One region of the Micromonospora sp. NPDC005237 genome, then DNA from elsewhere that is predicted to be linked to it. Evidence: riboswitches for the same ligand, from Rfam matches in the RefSeq annotation. Region 1 holds a riboswitch; the other holds the start of a gene.

Region 1 (7,073 bases):
GTCACGTCGGCGCTCCAGCCGCAGCAGCTCGGCGGCGGCGAGCAGGCCCTCGGCCAGCGGCGTGCGTCCACCGGTGGGCAGCTCGGCCAGCCGCGTCGAGGCGGCCAGCACCGACGAGGTGGCCGGCAGCAGCGTCCGCGCACCGCCGGCCCGGAAGGCGATCACGGCGACCTTGTCCCGCCGCTGGTAGGCGTCGGTGAGCAGCGCGAGTACCGCGTCCTTCACGGCGGTCATCCGCTGCCGGGCGCCCATCGACCCGCTCGCGTCCACCACGAACAGCACGAGGTTGCCCTCACGCCCCTCCCGGACCGCCTCCCGCACGTCGTCCGGGCGCAGTCGCAGCGGGCCGGTCAGCCTCCCCCGGGCCGCCTGATGGGGCGCGGCGGCGCGAATCGTGGCCGGCAGGTGCAGCGCGCCGACCCGAGCGGCCGGCACCCGGGCCCCGGTGGTGCGTCCCCGCCCGGTGCGGGCGCGCGACCGCCGCCCGGGCACGCCGTCACCGACGCCGGGCGCGGTGAGCAGCCGGGCCCGCAGACCACCGTGGGGTACGGCCACCGGCTGCCCCTGCCCACCGGAGCCCCGCTGCCGGGTCGATTCACCCTGGTCAGCGGCGTCGTCGCTGCCGTCGGAGCTGCCACCGTAGGGTCCCGCACCGTCGGGGCCGCTGCGGTCGGCACCGCTGCCGGCACCGCCCCGCGGGCCACCGTCGTCCGGGCCACGACGGTCGGCGCCGCCGTCGTCCGGGCCGCCGGGGCCGCCGGAGCCACCGCCCGGGCCGCCACCGTCGGGGTCCGAGCCGTCGGGGCGCGATCCAGCGGGGCCACCGTCGTGCGGGCCGCCGTCGTCGTCCGGATCGTCGGGGTGGGCGTCCTGGGCGCGCTGCAACGCCTCGTCGAGGCGCTTCTCATCCAGGCCCGGCGTGTCGAACGGGTCACGGCGGCGGCGGTGCGGCAGGGCGAGGCGGGCGGCGACCCGTACGTCGTCGATGGTGACCCGGTCCCGGCCGTGCCAGGCCGCGTGGGCGAGGGCGGTACGGGCGGTGACGATGTCGGCGCGCATCCCGTCCACGTCGAACGCGGCGCACACCTCGGCGATCTGCCGCAGCGCGGCGTCCGGAAGGCGTACCCCGGGAAGCCGGCGGCGGGCGGCGGCCACCTGGCCGGCGATCTCCGCGTCGGCGTCGGCCCAGCGGGCGGCGAAGCCCGCCGGGTCGGCGTCGGCGGCGAGCCGGCGACGCACCACCTCGACCCGGACCTCCGGGTCCCGGCTGGCACCCACCTCGACGGTGAGCCCGAATCGGTCGAGCAGCTGCGGGCGCAGCTCCCCCTCCTCCGGGTTCATGGTGCCGACCAGCAGGAAGCGGGCCGCGTGGCTGACCGAGACGCCCTCGCGCTCGACGTGGCTGCGGCCCATCGCCGCCGCGTCGAGCAGCAGGTCGACGAGGTGGTCGTGCAGCAGGTTGACCTCGTCGACGTAGAGGACGCCCCGGTGCGCGGCGGCGAGCAGGCCCGGTTCGAAGGCGCGTACCCCCGCACCGAGGGCCTTCTCCAGGTCGAGCGAGCCGACGACCCGGTCCTCGGCGGCGCCGACCGGCAACTCCACGAGACGGGCCGGACGGGTCTCGACGGTGGCATCGTCCGGGTGCGGCCCGTCCGGGCAGCCCGGGTCGGGCTCGGCGGGGTCGCAGCCGAAGCGGCAGCCGGCGACCCGGTGGACCGGGGGCAGCAACGCGGCGAGCGCCCGGACGGCGGTGGACTTGGCGGTGCCCTTCTCGCCGCGCACGAGGACCCCGCCGATCGCCGGGGAGACAGCGTTGAGCAGCAGCGCCAACCGCATGTCGGCCATGCCGAGCACCGCGCTGAACGGGTAGGTGATCATGCCCGGTCCTCCAGGTCGCCCTCGCTGGCCAGGTACGTGTCACGGAGTCGGTCCAGGGTGGCCGGCTCGGGTTTGGCCCACAGCCCCCGGTCGGCGGCCTCCAGCAGCCGCTCGGTGATGCCGCGCAGCGCCCACGGGTTGGACTGCTCCAGGAACTCCCGGGTCGTGTCGTCGAAGAGGTACGCGGCGGCCAGGTGCTCGTACATCCAGTCGTCGACCACGCCGGCCGTGGCGTCGTAGCCGAACAGGTAGTCCACGGTGGCCGCCAGCTCGAACGCGCCCTTGTAGCCGTGCCGGCGCATCGCCGCGATCCACTTCGGGTTGACGACCCGGGCCCGGAACACCCGCCGGGTCTCCTCGCCCAGCGTGCGGGTGCGCACGTCGTGCGGCATCGCCGAGTCACCCACGTACGCCTGCGGCGACGATCCGGTGAGGTGACGGACCATCGCCACCATCCCGCCGTGGTATTGGAAGTAGTCGTCCGAGTCGACGATGTCGTGCTCGCGGGTGTCCTGGTTCTTCACCGCCACCGCGATCCGCGCGAACGAGCGTTCCATGTCGGCGCGCGCCTCCCGCCCGTCCAGGCCCCGGCCGTACGCGTAGCCGCCCCACACCGCGTACACCTCGGCGAGGTCGGCGTCGCTGCGCCAGGTCCGCGCGTCGATCAGCGGCAGCAGGCCCGCGCCGTACGCCCCGGGCTTGGAGCCGAAGATCCGGGCGGTGGCCCGCCGCTCGTCGCCGTGTTCGGCGAGGTCGGCGGCGACGTGCGCCCGCACGTAGTTCTCCTCGTCCGGCTCGTCCAGCGCGGCGACCCGCCGTACGGCGTCGTCGAGCAGCGCCACGACGTGCGGGAACGCGTCGCGGAAGAAGCCGGAGATGCGCACGGTCACGTCGACGCGGGGCCGGCCCAGCTCGGCGGTCGGCACCACGTCGATGCCGGTGACCCGCCGGGACCGGTCGTCCCACACCGGGCGGCAGCCCAGCAGCGCGAGCACCTCGGCGATGTCGTCGCCCTGGGTGCGCATGGCGCTGGTGCCCCACACGGTCAACCCCACCGAGCGGGGGTACGTGCCGGTGTCGGCGAGGTGCCGGGCCAGCAGCGAGTCCGCGAGGGCCACCCCGACGTCCCAGGCGTTGCGGCTGGGGATGGCCTTCGGGTCGACCGAGTAGAAGTTGCGGCCGGTGGGCAGCACGTTGACCAGGCCCCGGGTGGGTGAACCGGACGGTCCGGGCGGCACGAACCGCCCGTCGAGCGCCCCGAGGGTGTGGGTCAGCTCGTCGGTGGTGCGCGCCAGCCGGGGCACCAGTTCGGTGGCGGCGAAGCGCAGCACCGCGACGACGTCCGGGATCGGCTGCCCGGTCACCTCGGCGACCACCGCGTTGACGGCCTCGGCGTCCCAGCCGAGCGTCTCCATCCCGATGACCAACCTCCGGGCGAGCGCCTCGATGAGGTCGACGGCGTCGGCGGCCGTGCCGGCCGGCCCGTCCACCACGTCGGTCAACGCCGTGGGCACCGCCAGTCGTTCGCCCGGTGCCGCCAGCAGTTCCTGCTCGTCGAGGCCGTACGCGGCGGCGAGGGCCTGTCGCAGGCCGGGCAGGGCGTGGTTGCCGCCCCAGATCTGGGGTGCGCGCAGCACCGCGAGGACCAGGTTGACCCGCGGTTCGCCGACGGGCGCGTCGGCGAGGATGTGCAGGCCGTCGCGGATCTGCACGTCCTTGACCTCACAGAGGTACCCGTCGAGGTGCAGCACGAAGTCGTCGAAGTCGTCGGCGTCGGGCATCGCCTCGGCGTGCAGGTCGTGATGCAGCTCGGCGGCGCGCACCAGGTCCCAGATCTGCGCCCGCACGGTCGGCACCTTGGCCGGGTCGAGGGCCTGCACGGTGGCGTACTCGTCGAGCAGTTGCTCCAGCTTGGCCAGGTCGCCGTAGGTCTCGGCGCGGGCCATCGGCGGCACCAGGTGGTCGATCACCACGGCGTGTGCGCGCCGCTTGGCCTGGGTGCCCTCGCCGGGGTCGTTGACGATGAACGGGTAGACCAGCGGCAGGTCACCGAGGACCGCGTCGGGCGCGCAGTCGGCCGCCAGGCCGAGGCCCTTGCCGGGTAGCCACTCCAGGGTGCCGTGCTTGCCCAGGTGCACCACGGCGTCCGCGCCGAAGCCGCCGTCCGCGACGGGCGCGGCCAGCCAGCGGTACGCGGCCAGGTAGTGGTGGCTCGGCGGCAGGTCCGGGTCGTGGTAGATGGCGATCGGGTTCTCCCCGAAGCCACGCGGCGGCTGGATCAGCAGCACCACGTTGCCGAAGCGCAGCCCGGCGAGCACGAGATCCCCGCCGTCGGTGTAGAGCTCGCCGGGCGGCTCACCCCAGTGCTCCCGCATCCGCTCACGCAGCTCGGCCGGTACCTGGTCGAACCACCGCCGATAGGTCTCGCCGGGCACCCGGGCCTCGGCGGCGGCCAACTGCTCCGGGGTGAGCCACTCCACGTCGTGCCCACCGGCGGCGATCAGGGCGTGGATCAGCGCATCGCCGTCGTCGGGCGGCGGCGCGTCCCCCAGGTGGTAACCCGCCTCGGCCAGTGCGGCGAGCAGCCGGACCGCCGAGACGGGGGTGTCCAGCCCGACGGCGTTGCCGACCCGGGAGTGCTTGGTGGGGTACGAGCTGAGCACGACGGCGACCCGCTTGTCGGCGTTGGGCACGTACCGCAGCCGGGCGTGACGTACCGCGATGCCGGCCACCCGGGCGGCCCGCTCGGGGTCGGCGGCGTAGACCGAGAGGCCGTCCGCGTCGATCCGCTTGAACGAGAACGGCACGGTGACGATCCGTCCGTCGAACTCGGGGATGGCCACCTGCATCGCCGCGTCCAACGGGGACAGCCCGGCGTCGCTGCCGGCCCACTGCTCCCTGGTGCTGGTCAGGCAGAGCGCCTGAATGACGGGCACGTCCAGGGCGGCGAGCGCGCCGACGTCCCACGCGTCCTCGTCGCCGCCCCCGGACGCGTCGGCGGCGACCGCGCCGCCGGCCGCGAGCACGGTGACCAGCAGCGCGTCACAGCGGGCAAACAGCCCGAGCGGGCCCGCGCCCGTGGTCAGGCCCCGCAGCGAGCCACAGAAGATCGGCAGCGGGTTGCCCCCGGCCTCCCGCACGGCCTCGGCCAGGACGTCGACGAAGGCGGTGTTGCCGGCGAGGGCGTGCGCCCGGTAGAAGACGATCCCCACGGTGGGCCGCCGCGGGTCGGTCGGGTGGTCGCCGTGTACGCCGTACGCCGGGGTCGGCGCGGGCGGGGCGAACCCCTCGCCGGTGAGCAGCACCGTGTCGCAGAGGAACCGGGCCAGGTGCCCGAGGTTGTCCGGCCCGCCCTCCACCAGGTAGGCCAGCGCCTGGGTGACCACTCCGGACGGCACCGTGGAGATCGCCATCAGCTCCGCGTCGGGCACCGCCTCACCGCCGAGCACGACCGTCGGCACGCCGGTGGCGAGCACCGCGGCGAGGCCGTCCGGCCACGCCTGCCGACCCCCGAGCAGGCGTACGACGGCGAGGTCGACCCCGTCGAGCAGGGCGGGCACCTCGTCGGCCGCCACCCGCGCCGGGTTGGCGAGCCGGTAGTCGGCGTCACTGGCGCGGGCGGCCAGCAGGTCGGTGTCGGCGGTGGAGAGCAGCAGAACGCGCACGGCAGGCTCCGGACGGTAACGTCGGCACGCTCGCGAGAGCGGCCTGGCGACGTGGGATGGGCGCAGGGTTCAGCGGAGGCCGCGATCCGGCCGGCTCAGCGGCCTGCGGCCGGGAGCGACGGGCGGCGCGGTCCGGAACTCAGCGGTGAACGGAGTCGATGCCGATCGCGGCGGCGGCACGGCCGCGGTGCGCAGGACGGCAGCAGCCGTCGATGATGGAGACGCCAAGCGTCATCGGGTCCTCCTCGGGTGTCCACGCCCTGGGGTACGTCCCGACGGCCGAAGTATCCTGGCTTCCGGATCGACGCTCTCCCCCGGCCTTCCAACCGCAGACACACGGCCGTGACTCACGAGGGGGGATCGCTCCCCGGTGACAGTGGCGGGACCGCGTCGGATTCGCACCGACTTCCTTCACTGCCGTCAGGCCGCGAATGCTGCCACACCCCTGCGCTGCGGGTCAACGCTGCTCCGGCCCGACGAACGGGCGTGCGTCACCGAGCCTCAACTCTCGACGCGACAGCGGATCACCCGACCTCGATGCCCCGGATCAATGCCCGACATCCTTTGCTCTGCTTCCCTATACGCAACGGGAATGGGGCGTCACTGGCGCTTATTGGTAAGCAGAGCAAAGGATCGGCGGAGCACTCTGGCTCGCGCCGCTGGCCCGGCGGTGGTGGCTTCTGGGCGGAGGAGTCTCAGCGGGCGTGGCGCTCCGGGTGTGCCCGATTCCACACCCGCATCCGCTCCGGGTAGCCGGTGCGGGCCGCCTCGTACAGCGGCACCGCGTGCTTGCGGGCGATGGCGCCCGCCGCGCGGGGTGTGCCGGTGCGGCGGCGGATCCATTCGCCGTCGTGGGCGATCGCCACCACTGTGGTGTCGGTGGCGGTGGTCTCCGGCTCCAGGTAGAACTCCACTCCCCGCCGGCTGGCGACGAACGACTCCAGCGCGGCGAGATCGTCCCGGGTGGCCTCGCGGTCCAGCTTCGTTGGGGTCGCCTCGGTGCCCCGTGACCGCCGGTTGAACCAGCCCATGCCCAGCCCCTCTCCTCGGACGCCACTCCAGTTCAGCACCGATTCCTGGCAATACGCTGCACGCCAGCTGGGAGAAATCTGACTCGGCGGAGCGCGGACGGAACCGCTGGAGCGGGCGTACCGAACGGAAGCCCTGAAAGCGGGGGACAACACTCCCCGCCATATCCAACATATACCGCATGGGGGGACTTGCGGCAAGGCCCCAGGTGTACCGCAGAATTGCCCGTCCAAGGCCAGGACCTGCGGAAACGGGAGCCAATACATGCACAACTCGTCGGCGGCGGCCAGCGCGTTCGACCTTCCCGACAACCTCGCCGCCAAGGCCGACCCGGCGCTGATCGACCGTGACGAGCAGCACTTCGCCGTCATCGCGGCGAGCCTGGAGCAGTCGATCGCCGAGCTGTCCGACCGCCTCGACGCCGAGCGCCGGGCACCCGCCGGCAAGGGCCGCCAGGCGGTAGTCCGGGACGAGGAGATCCGCCGGCTGACCGCTCGCCTG
Region 2 (7,073 bases), on a different contig from region 1:
CCGGATTCGGCGCAGCCGGGCGTGACCAGTGTGACGCTGTCCGGCGCCACGTCGGCGACGGCGGTGTCCCGACCGTTCACGGTCACCGGCGCGAAGTAAGCCGGGAACAACACAGTCGGGCGGGCCGTGCTTCACGGCCCGCCCGACACCCGTCCTGGGCCCGCCCGCTCTCGACCCCCAGACCCGCGCGCGTCACGCGTCGTGGTCGTGCGTCACGCGTCGTGGTCGTGCGTCGCGCTTCGTGCGTCGCGGGTCGCGCGGCCGCCGGTCTTGCGTGGCCCTGTCGCCCCGCGCGGCGGGCGAGGGCGCGTCGCCCGTGAGGCACATACCTCAGAGTCATATTCATACCTCTGCGGTATGTCGCTCACCGGTCTGTACGCCTGCCGGCAGCCCGACCCCACCGCTTCCATGCCGCCCCAAATCTGGGGCAGCTCTACAGGGGCCGTGGTCGACCTCGTCACCCGCTCGCAGGTGCCGGAGGCGCGCTCAGGCGGAGCCGCCACCGTGGGCCCTGGCCGGTGAGCCGGACGACCGCCAACGGCTCGACGTCCAGTTGCCGGTACGTCGCCAGCGGCAGTCCCAGGGCGTGCACGACCGCGACCCGGATCACGAGCGGGTGGGTGACGGCCGTGACCCGTCGGCCGAGGCCGCGCTGTTCGTCCAGCCACCGGCCGACGCGCTCGTGCAGGGCGGCGACGGACTCGCCCCCGTGCGGCGCGGCGTCCGGGGTGGACAGCCACTCGCGCAGCGCGTCGGGCTGCGCGACGCCGATCTCCTCCAGCGACCGGCCGGTCCAGTCGCCGTAGTCGCAGTCGGCCAGCGCCGTCTCCACAGCGGGCGCGAGACCGAGGGCGTACGCGGTCTGGACGGCCGCCGCCGCGGGGCTGGACAGGCAGGCGTCCGTGTCGCCCGATGATGCCCGCCGGCCCAGCACGGTGGGGGACAGGGCGAGGGCGGCGCTGCGGCCACCCTCGTCCAGTGCGTCGTCCCCGCCGAACCGGGCCCGCCGCAGGGCGGCGGTGTGACCGTGGGCGACCAGCCGCAGGCTGGTGGCGTTCACCCGGCCAGTCGTGCGTCGGTGACCGCGCGCTGCCGGTGCATCAGGGCGGCGAAGAGCAGGCCGATCCCGGTCCACAGCACCACCTGGGTGCCGAGGGAGGCGAGCCGGAAGCTCCACAGCAGCGTGGCGGGGAAGTCCCCCGGGACCTCCTGGAACGACGGCAGCACCACGTAGGCCACGCCGGTGACCAGCAGGAACCCGCCGACCGCCGCGGCGGCGCGCAGCCACACCGGCGCCTGCTCGCCGACCGACCGGTAGCCCAGCGAACCGGACCAGACCGCCACCAGGCCGAGGACCACCAGCAGCAGGTAGGTGACCGTGCGCTGGTTGATGGTGGCCGGGTCGCCGACGGCCGGCGGGTTCGGCGGGTATTTGAGGAACGGCACGATCACCGCGCCGAGCAGCGCGCCGCCGGCCAGCAGCAGGCCGGACCACCCGTCGTCAACCGTGCGCCGCCGCCGGTTCAGCAGGACGTACGCGGTGGCCAGCAGGCCACCCATCGCGGCCCCGAACAGGGCGGTGGCCAGGAACAGCCCGCCGCGCTGGCCGTTCCTGCTGACCAGAGCGTCCTCGTCGTGCTGGTGCCCCCCGGTGGCGGGTTCGGCGTGTGCCGCCGCCTCCTCGATGGCGATGGCCGCCTCGACGTGGGGTTCGCCGACGACGTAGGCGAACGTTCCGGCGAGCAGGCCGGCCACCAGGCCGGCGAGCAGCCCGCGCAGGAGAACCGTGACGAAGGTGGGTGCGGTGCTGGTGCCGCTCAGTGGCACGGGACACCGAGCAGGTGCCGGCCGTCGTGCATCAGCTCGTGCAGGTACGTCCCGCTGCGCGAGACCGCGCCCTGGTCGAAGGCGACGAGATAGGCCAGCAGGGTGAGCACGGCGACGGTGGCCAGGACCGTCCACAGGAGACGGGTCGGGGCAGCGGGGTGCGCCAGCGGCTGGCTGGACGTGGAACTGGACATGGGTGCACGAACCTCCTCGGGGATGACGCGTCCCCATCGCAAGGCTGCGGACGACCGAGCGTCCTGGCTCGCGGCCCCCGGGGTCGGGGACCGCTCACAGTGGCGCGACCGCGCCGGATTCTCACCGGCTTCCCTCGCGTCGCCGCAGATAGTGGGTCGACCGTATCGGTGCCGGTTCGGTCGGTCAAGCCGACTGCGGTGTCCGAACGCGACGCCGCCCGATGCTCGCACGTCTGCCGTCGCCGACGGATCGACGACGGCAGTCAGCGACGACCGCGACACGCCCGGACCCGACATGTGGGGTGTGACAAACCCAGTCGCCCCTATATATGGTGTCGACCGCAGCTGGTTCGGCCACTCATCCCAGAGTGGCCGAGGCAAGAGGGAACCCGGTGGAATTCCGGGACTGCCCCGCAGCGGTGAGTGGGAACGACAGCCGTCATCAGCACTGGGCCGCCACCTGGCCTGGGAAGCGACGGCCAGTAGGGGACCGGGTGAACCCCGGTCGTGCCCGCGAGTCCGAAGACCTGCCAGCGCGCCGCGTACCCGCATCCGGGTGGGCGGTGGTCCGAGGCCGCGTGGGACGGCCGACGCCTCTCGGATCCGCGCCGCCGGCGTGGCGTCCGCCGGTGTCGGTCTCCTCGTGCCGAGGGCCATCAGGTCCTCAAGCTCGCGAGGAGTGAGTGGTGACAGTTACCGAGGTAGCCGCGGCCGGCGGCGAGACGGCCCTGCGGCGTACGCCGGGGCAGGTCCGCGAACGCGGCGGCGCCAGCGAGCCGGTGGACGTGCGCAGGCTCGTCGCCGAGGTCGAGCGCTGGGCCGACGACCTGCCCGACGTCGACCCGCTGCGGGTGGCGACCCGCACGATCAGCGGCCTGTACGACGGCGCGACGACAGCCGAGCTGGACCGGCTGACCATCCAGACCGCTGCCGAGATGATCGGTACGGAGCCGCAGTACTCGCGCCTCGCCGCCCGGCTGCTGGCCAGCCACATCGACCGGGAGGTACGCCGACAGGGCGTCACCTCGTTCAGCGCGGCGATCCGGACCGGCCACGCGCAGGGGCTGATCGGAGACGAGACCGCCGCGTTCGTCGCCGCGCACGGCAGCTTGCTCGACGACGCCGTCGACGCCGACGGCGACCGCCGCTTCGAGTACTTCGGGCTGCGTACGGTCTACGACCGGTACCTGCTGCGCCACCCCACCAGCCGGCTGGTGCTGGAGAGCCCGCAGTACTGGCTGCTGCGGGTGGCCTGCGGCCTGTCCCGTACGCCGGACGAGGCGGTCGACTTCTACCGGCTGATGTCCAGCCTGGCCTACCTGCCCAGCTCACCGACGCTGTTCAACTCCGGTACCCGGCACACGCAGATGTCCTCGTGCTACCTCGTCGACTCGCCGCGCGACGAGTTGGACTCGATCTACCAGCGCTACGCCCAGGTCGCGAACCTGTCCAAGTTCGCCGGTGGCATCGGCATCGCGTACTCCCGGGTCCGGTCCCGGGGCGCGCTGATCCGCGGCACCAACGGGCAGTCCAACGGGATCGTGCCGTGGCTGCGTACGCTCGACGCGAGCGTCGCCGCGGTCAACCAGGGCGGCCGGCGCAAGGGCGCGGCCTGCGTCTACCTGGAGCCGTGGCATCCGGACATCGAGGAGTTCCTGCAACTGCGGGACAACACCGGCGAGGACGCCCGGCGTACCCACAACCTGAACCTCGCCAACTGGATCCCGGACGAGTTCATGCGCCGGGTCGAGGCCGACGAGGTGTGGTCGCTGTTCGACCCGGACGAGGTTCCCGAGCTGCCCGACCTGTGGGGGGAGCGGTTCGACGCCGCGTACCGGGCGGCCGAGGCGCAGGGCCGCTACGTGCGGCAGGTGCCGGCGCGGGAGCTGTACGGGAAGATGATGCGCACCCTGGCCCAGACCGGCAACGGCTGGATGACCTTCAAGGACGCGGCCAACCGGCTGTGCAACCAGACGGCCGAGCCGGGCAACGTGGTGCACCTGTCCAACCTGTGCACCGAGATCATCGAGGTGTCCAGCGACGCCGAGACCGCGGTGTGCAACCTCGGCTCGGTGAACGTCGCCGCCCACCTGACCGGGAGCGGCATCGACTGGCCGCGACTGCGCGCCACGGTCCGGACCGCGGTGACGTTCCTCGACCGGGTCATCGACATCAACTACTACCCGACATCGCAGGCGGCGGCGAGCAACCCCCGTTGGCGGCCGGTCGGGCTCGGGCTGATGGGCCTGCAGGACGTGTTCTTCGCACTGCGGCTGCCGTTCGACTCGCCGGCCGCGCGGGAGCTGTCCACCCGGATCAGCGAGGAGCTGTACCTGACCGCGCTGGAGACCTCCGCCGACCTGGCGCGTGAGTTCGGCGCCCATCCGGCGTACGCGCAGACCCGGGCCGCGCGGGGCCAGCTCCAACCCGACCTGTGGGGTGTCGAGGGTACGCAGACCGCGCGCTGGGCCGCGCTGCGCCAGCGGGTCGGGGAGTACGGGCTGCGCAACTCGCTGCTGGTGGCGGTCGCGCCGACCGCGACCATCGCCTCGATCGCCGGGTGTTACGAGTGCATCGAGCCGCAGGTTTCGAACCTGTTCAAGCGCGAGACCCTGTCCGGGGAGTTCCTCCAGGTCAACACGGCCCTGGTCCGCGAGCTGAAGGCGCGTGGCCTGTGGACCGAGCAGGTCCGGTCGGCGATCCGGCGCGCGGAGGGGTCGGTGCAGGACGTCGTGGAACTCCCGGCCGACGTACGGGAGCTGTTCCGCACCGCGTGGGAGCTGCCGCAGCGGGCGCTGATCGACCTGGCCGCCGCCCGCGCCCCGTTCATCGACCAGTCCCAGTCGCTGAACCTGTTCCTGGCCTCGCCCACCATCGGCAAGCTCTCCTCGATGTACCTGTACGCCTGGAAGACCGGGCTGAAGACCACCTACTACCTGCGCTCCCGTCCCGCCACGCGCATCCAGCAGGCCACCGTCACGCCCGCCGCCGTCGCCCTCGTCACGCCGTCGACGAGCGACGCCGAGGCGCTGGCCTGCTCGCTGGAGAACCCCGAGTCGTGCGAGGCGTGCCAGTGACCGCGTCCGACACCACCGCCGACACCACCGCCGACGCGAGGACCACGCACATGCTGCTCGACCCCGGGATGGATCTCACTCTCCGCCCGATGCGCTACCCGCACTTCTTCGACCGGTTCCGCGCCGCCATCCGCAACACCTGGACGGTCGAGGAGGTCGACCTGCACGCCGACCTCGCCGATCTGGACAGGCTGTCGCCGGCCGAGCGGCACCTGGTCAGCCGCCTCGTCGCGTTCTTCGCCACCGGCGACACGATCGTCGCCAACAACCTCGTGCTCAACCTGTACCAGCACGTCAACAGCCCGGAAGGCCGCCTCTACCTGTCGCGGCAGCTGTTCGAGGAGGCCGTGCACGTCCAGTTCTACCTCAACCTGCTCGACACGTACGTGCCCGACGAGACCGAGCGGTTCGCCGCCTTCGCCGCCATCGAGAACATCCCCTCGATCCGCCGCAAGGCCGAGTTCTGCTTCCGCTGGATCGACTCGCTGGGGGAGTTGCGCGAGCTGCGGACCCGGGACGACCGGCGCGCGTTCCTGCTCAACCTCATCTGCTTCGCCGCCTGCATCGAGGGATTGTTCTTCTACGGCGCGTTCGCGTACGTCTACTTCCTGCGCTCCCGCGGCCTGCTGCACGGCCTGGCCTCCGGCACCAACTGGGTCTTCCGCGACGAGTCAATGCACATGGCGTTCGCATTCGACGTGGTGGACACCGTGCGTGCCGAGGAGCCCGACCTGTTCGACGACGATCTCGCCGACCAGGTTCGCCAGATGCTCACCGAGGCCGTCGAGTGCGAGGTCCAGTTCGCCGAGGACCTGGTGGGTCAGGGCGTGCCCGGTCTCACCCTGGTGGACATGCGGGAGTATCTCCAGCACGTCGCCGACCGCCGTCTCGTCCAGCTCGGGATCGCCCCGCACTACGGGTCCGCCAACCCGTTCGCCTTCATGGAGTTGCAGGACGTCCAGGAGCTGTCCAACTTCTTCGAGCGGCGGGTGTCGGCGTACCAGGTGGGAGTGACCGGGACGGTGGCCTTCGACGACGACTTCTAGGACCCCCACCCCACCCCCTCCCCACCCCGTCGACCAGGAAGTTGCTGCTCCCCTATCGGCGTGTCAGGGGCACCAAATTCATGATCAACGTCGGCGGCGGGCGAGGTGGGGATGGGGTGGGGGTGTTCTTGGGGGTGGAGTGACCCTCAGGCGGGGGAGCAGGTCGGGGTGATGGTCGGCGGACTGGCGGTGGCGCTCGTGCTGAGGTAGCCAGCGGTGGTCGACGTTCCCGGCGCGAGCTGCCCGTTGTAGGCGGCGTTCGCGACGGTCACCTGGTTGCCCGTCTGGGTGAGGGTGCCGTTCCAGACCTGTGACACCGTCTGCCCACTGGGGAGGGTGAAGGTGACCCGCCACCCGTCGAGCGACGAGGCCCCGGAGTTGGTGACCGTGAGCCGCCCTTCGAATCCGCCCTGCCACGTGTTGACCACGGTGTTGGTCACCGCGCAGGACTGCCCAGCCGGGACCGTCGGCGTCGGCGTCGGCGTCGGCGTGGGGGTGGGCGTCGGCGTCGGGGTGGGCGTCGGCGTCGACGTCGCGGTGGGGGTCGGGGTGGGCGTCGTGGTGCCGCCGGCCTGGAACTGCCACCAGTTGAAGTTGAACAGGTTGCCGCTGCCGCCGGTGAAGCGCAGGTACAGGTCCTGAGTCCCGGTGGCGCCGCTGACCGGGCAGGAGATGGTCTGCCAGGTCTGCCACCCGCCGGTGCCCGGCACCGCGCAGCTGCCCACCCGGGTGCCGGTGGGGCTACCGAGGCGCAGTTCGATCGTGCCACCGGACGTGGCCGAGGCGACCCGGGCGGAGAAGGACGTCGCGCCCGTACCGAAGCCCACGCCCTTGACCTTGATGTAGTCCCCGTTCTCGATGAACCCGACGTTCATCCCGCCCTCGCTGGCCGGCTCGGTCTCGATGCCGGAGCCCCAGGCGATGGTCTC

What was found. A riboswitch is a leader RNA that binds a small molecule or an ion and turns the genes downstream of it on or off. The one in region 1 is predicted to bind cobalamin.
Region 2: linked by a shared signal. The riboswitch ahead of ABZT87_RS17825 (ribonucleoside-diphosphate reductase subunit alpha) and the one ahead of cobN (cobaltochelatase subunit CobN) in region 1 are both predicted to bind cobalamin.

Annotation. Positions count from the first base shown of each region.
Region 1 covers NZ_JBEXHJ010000007.1:154,694-161,766, forward strand. Annotated here, with positions in the region: gene ABZT87_RS20335 (VWA domain-containing protein) at 1-1,878, opposite strand, end outside; gene cobN (cobaltochelatase subunit CobN) at 1,875-5,543, opposite strand; cobalamin riboswitch at 5,826-5,955, opposite strand; gene ABZT87_RS20345 (hypothetical protein) at 6,239-6,574, opposite strand; gene helR (RNA polymerase recycling motor ATPase HelR) at 6,837-7,073, shown strand, end outside.
Region 2 covers NZ_JBEXHJ010000006.1:126,472-133,544, forward strand. Annotated here, with positions in the region: gene ABZT87_RS17805 (GH92 family glycosyl hydrolase) at 1-99, shown strand, start outside; gene ABZT87_RS17810 (histidine phosphatase family protein) at 458-1,060, opposite strand; gene ABZT87_RS17815 (CbtA family protein) at 1,057-1,827, opposite strand; gene ABZT87_RS17820 (CbtB domain-containing protein) at 1,818-2,021, opposite strand; cobalamin riboswitch at 2,080-2,154, opposite strand; cobalamin riboswitch at 2,351-2,571, shown strand; gene ABZT87_RS17825 (ribonucleoside-diphosphate reductase subunit alpha) at 2,708-5,098, shown strand; gene ABZT87_RS17830 (ribonucleotide-diphosphate reductase subunit beta) at 5,149-6,144, shown strand; gene ABZT87_RS17835 (family 43 glycosylhydrolase) at 6,291-7,073, opposite strand, start outside.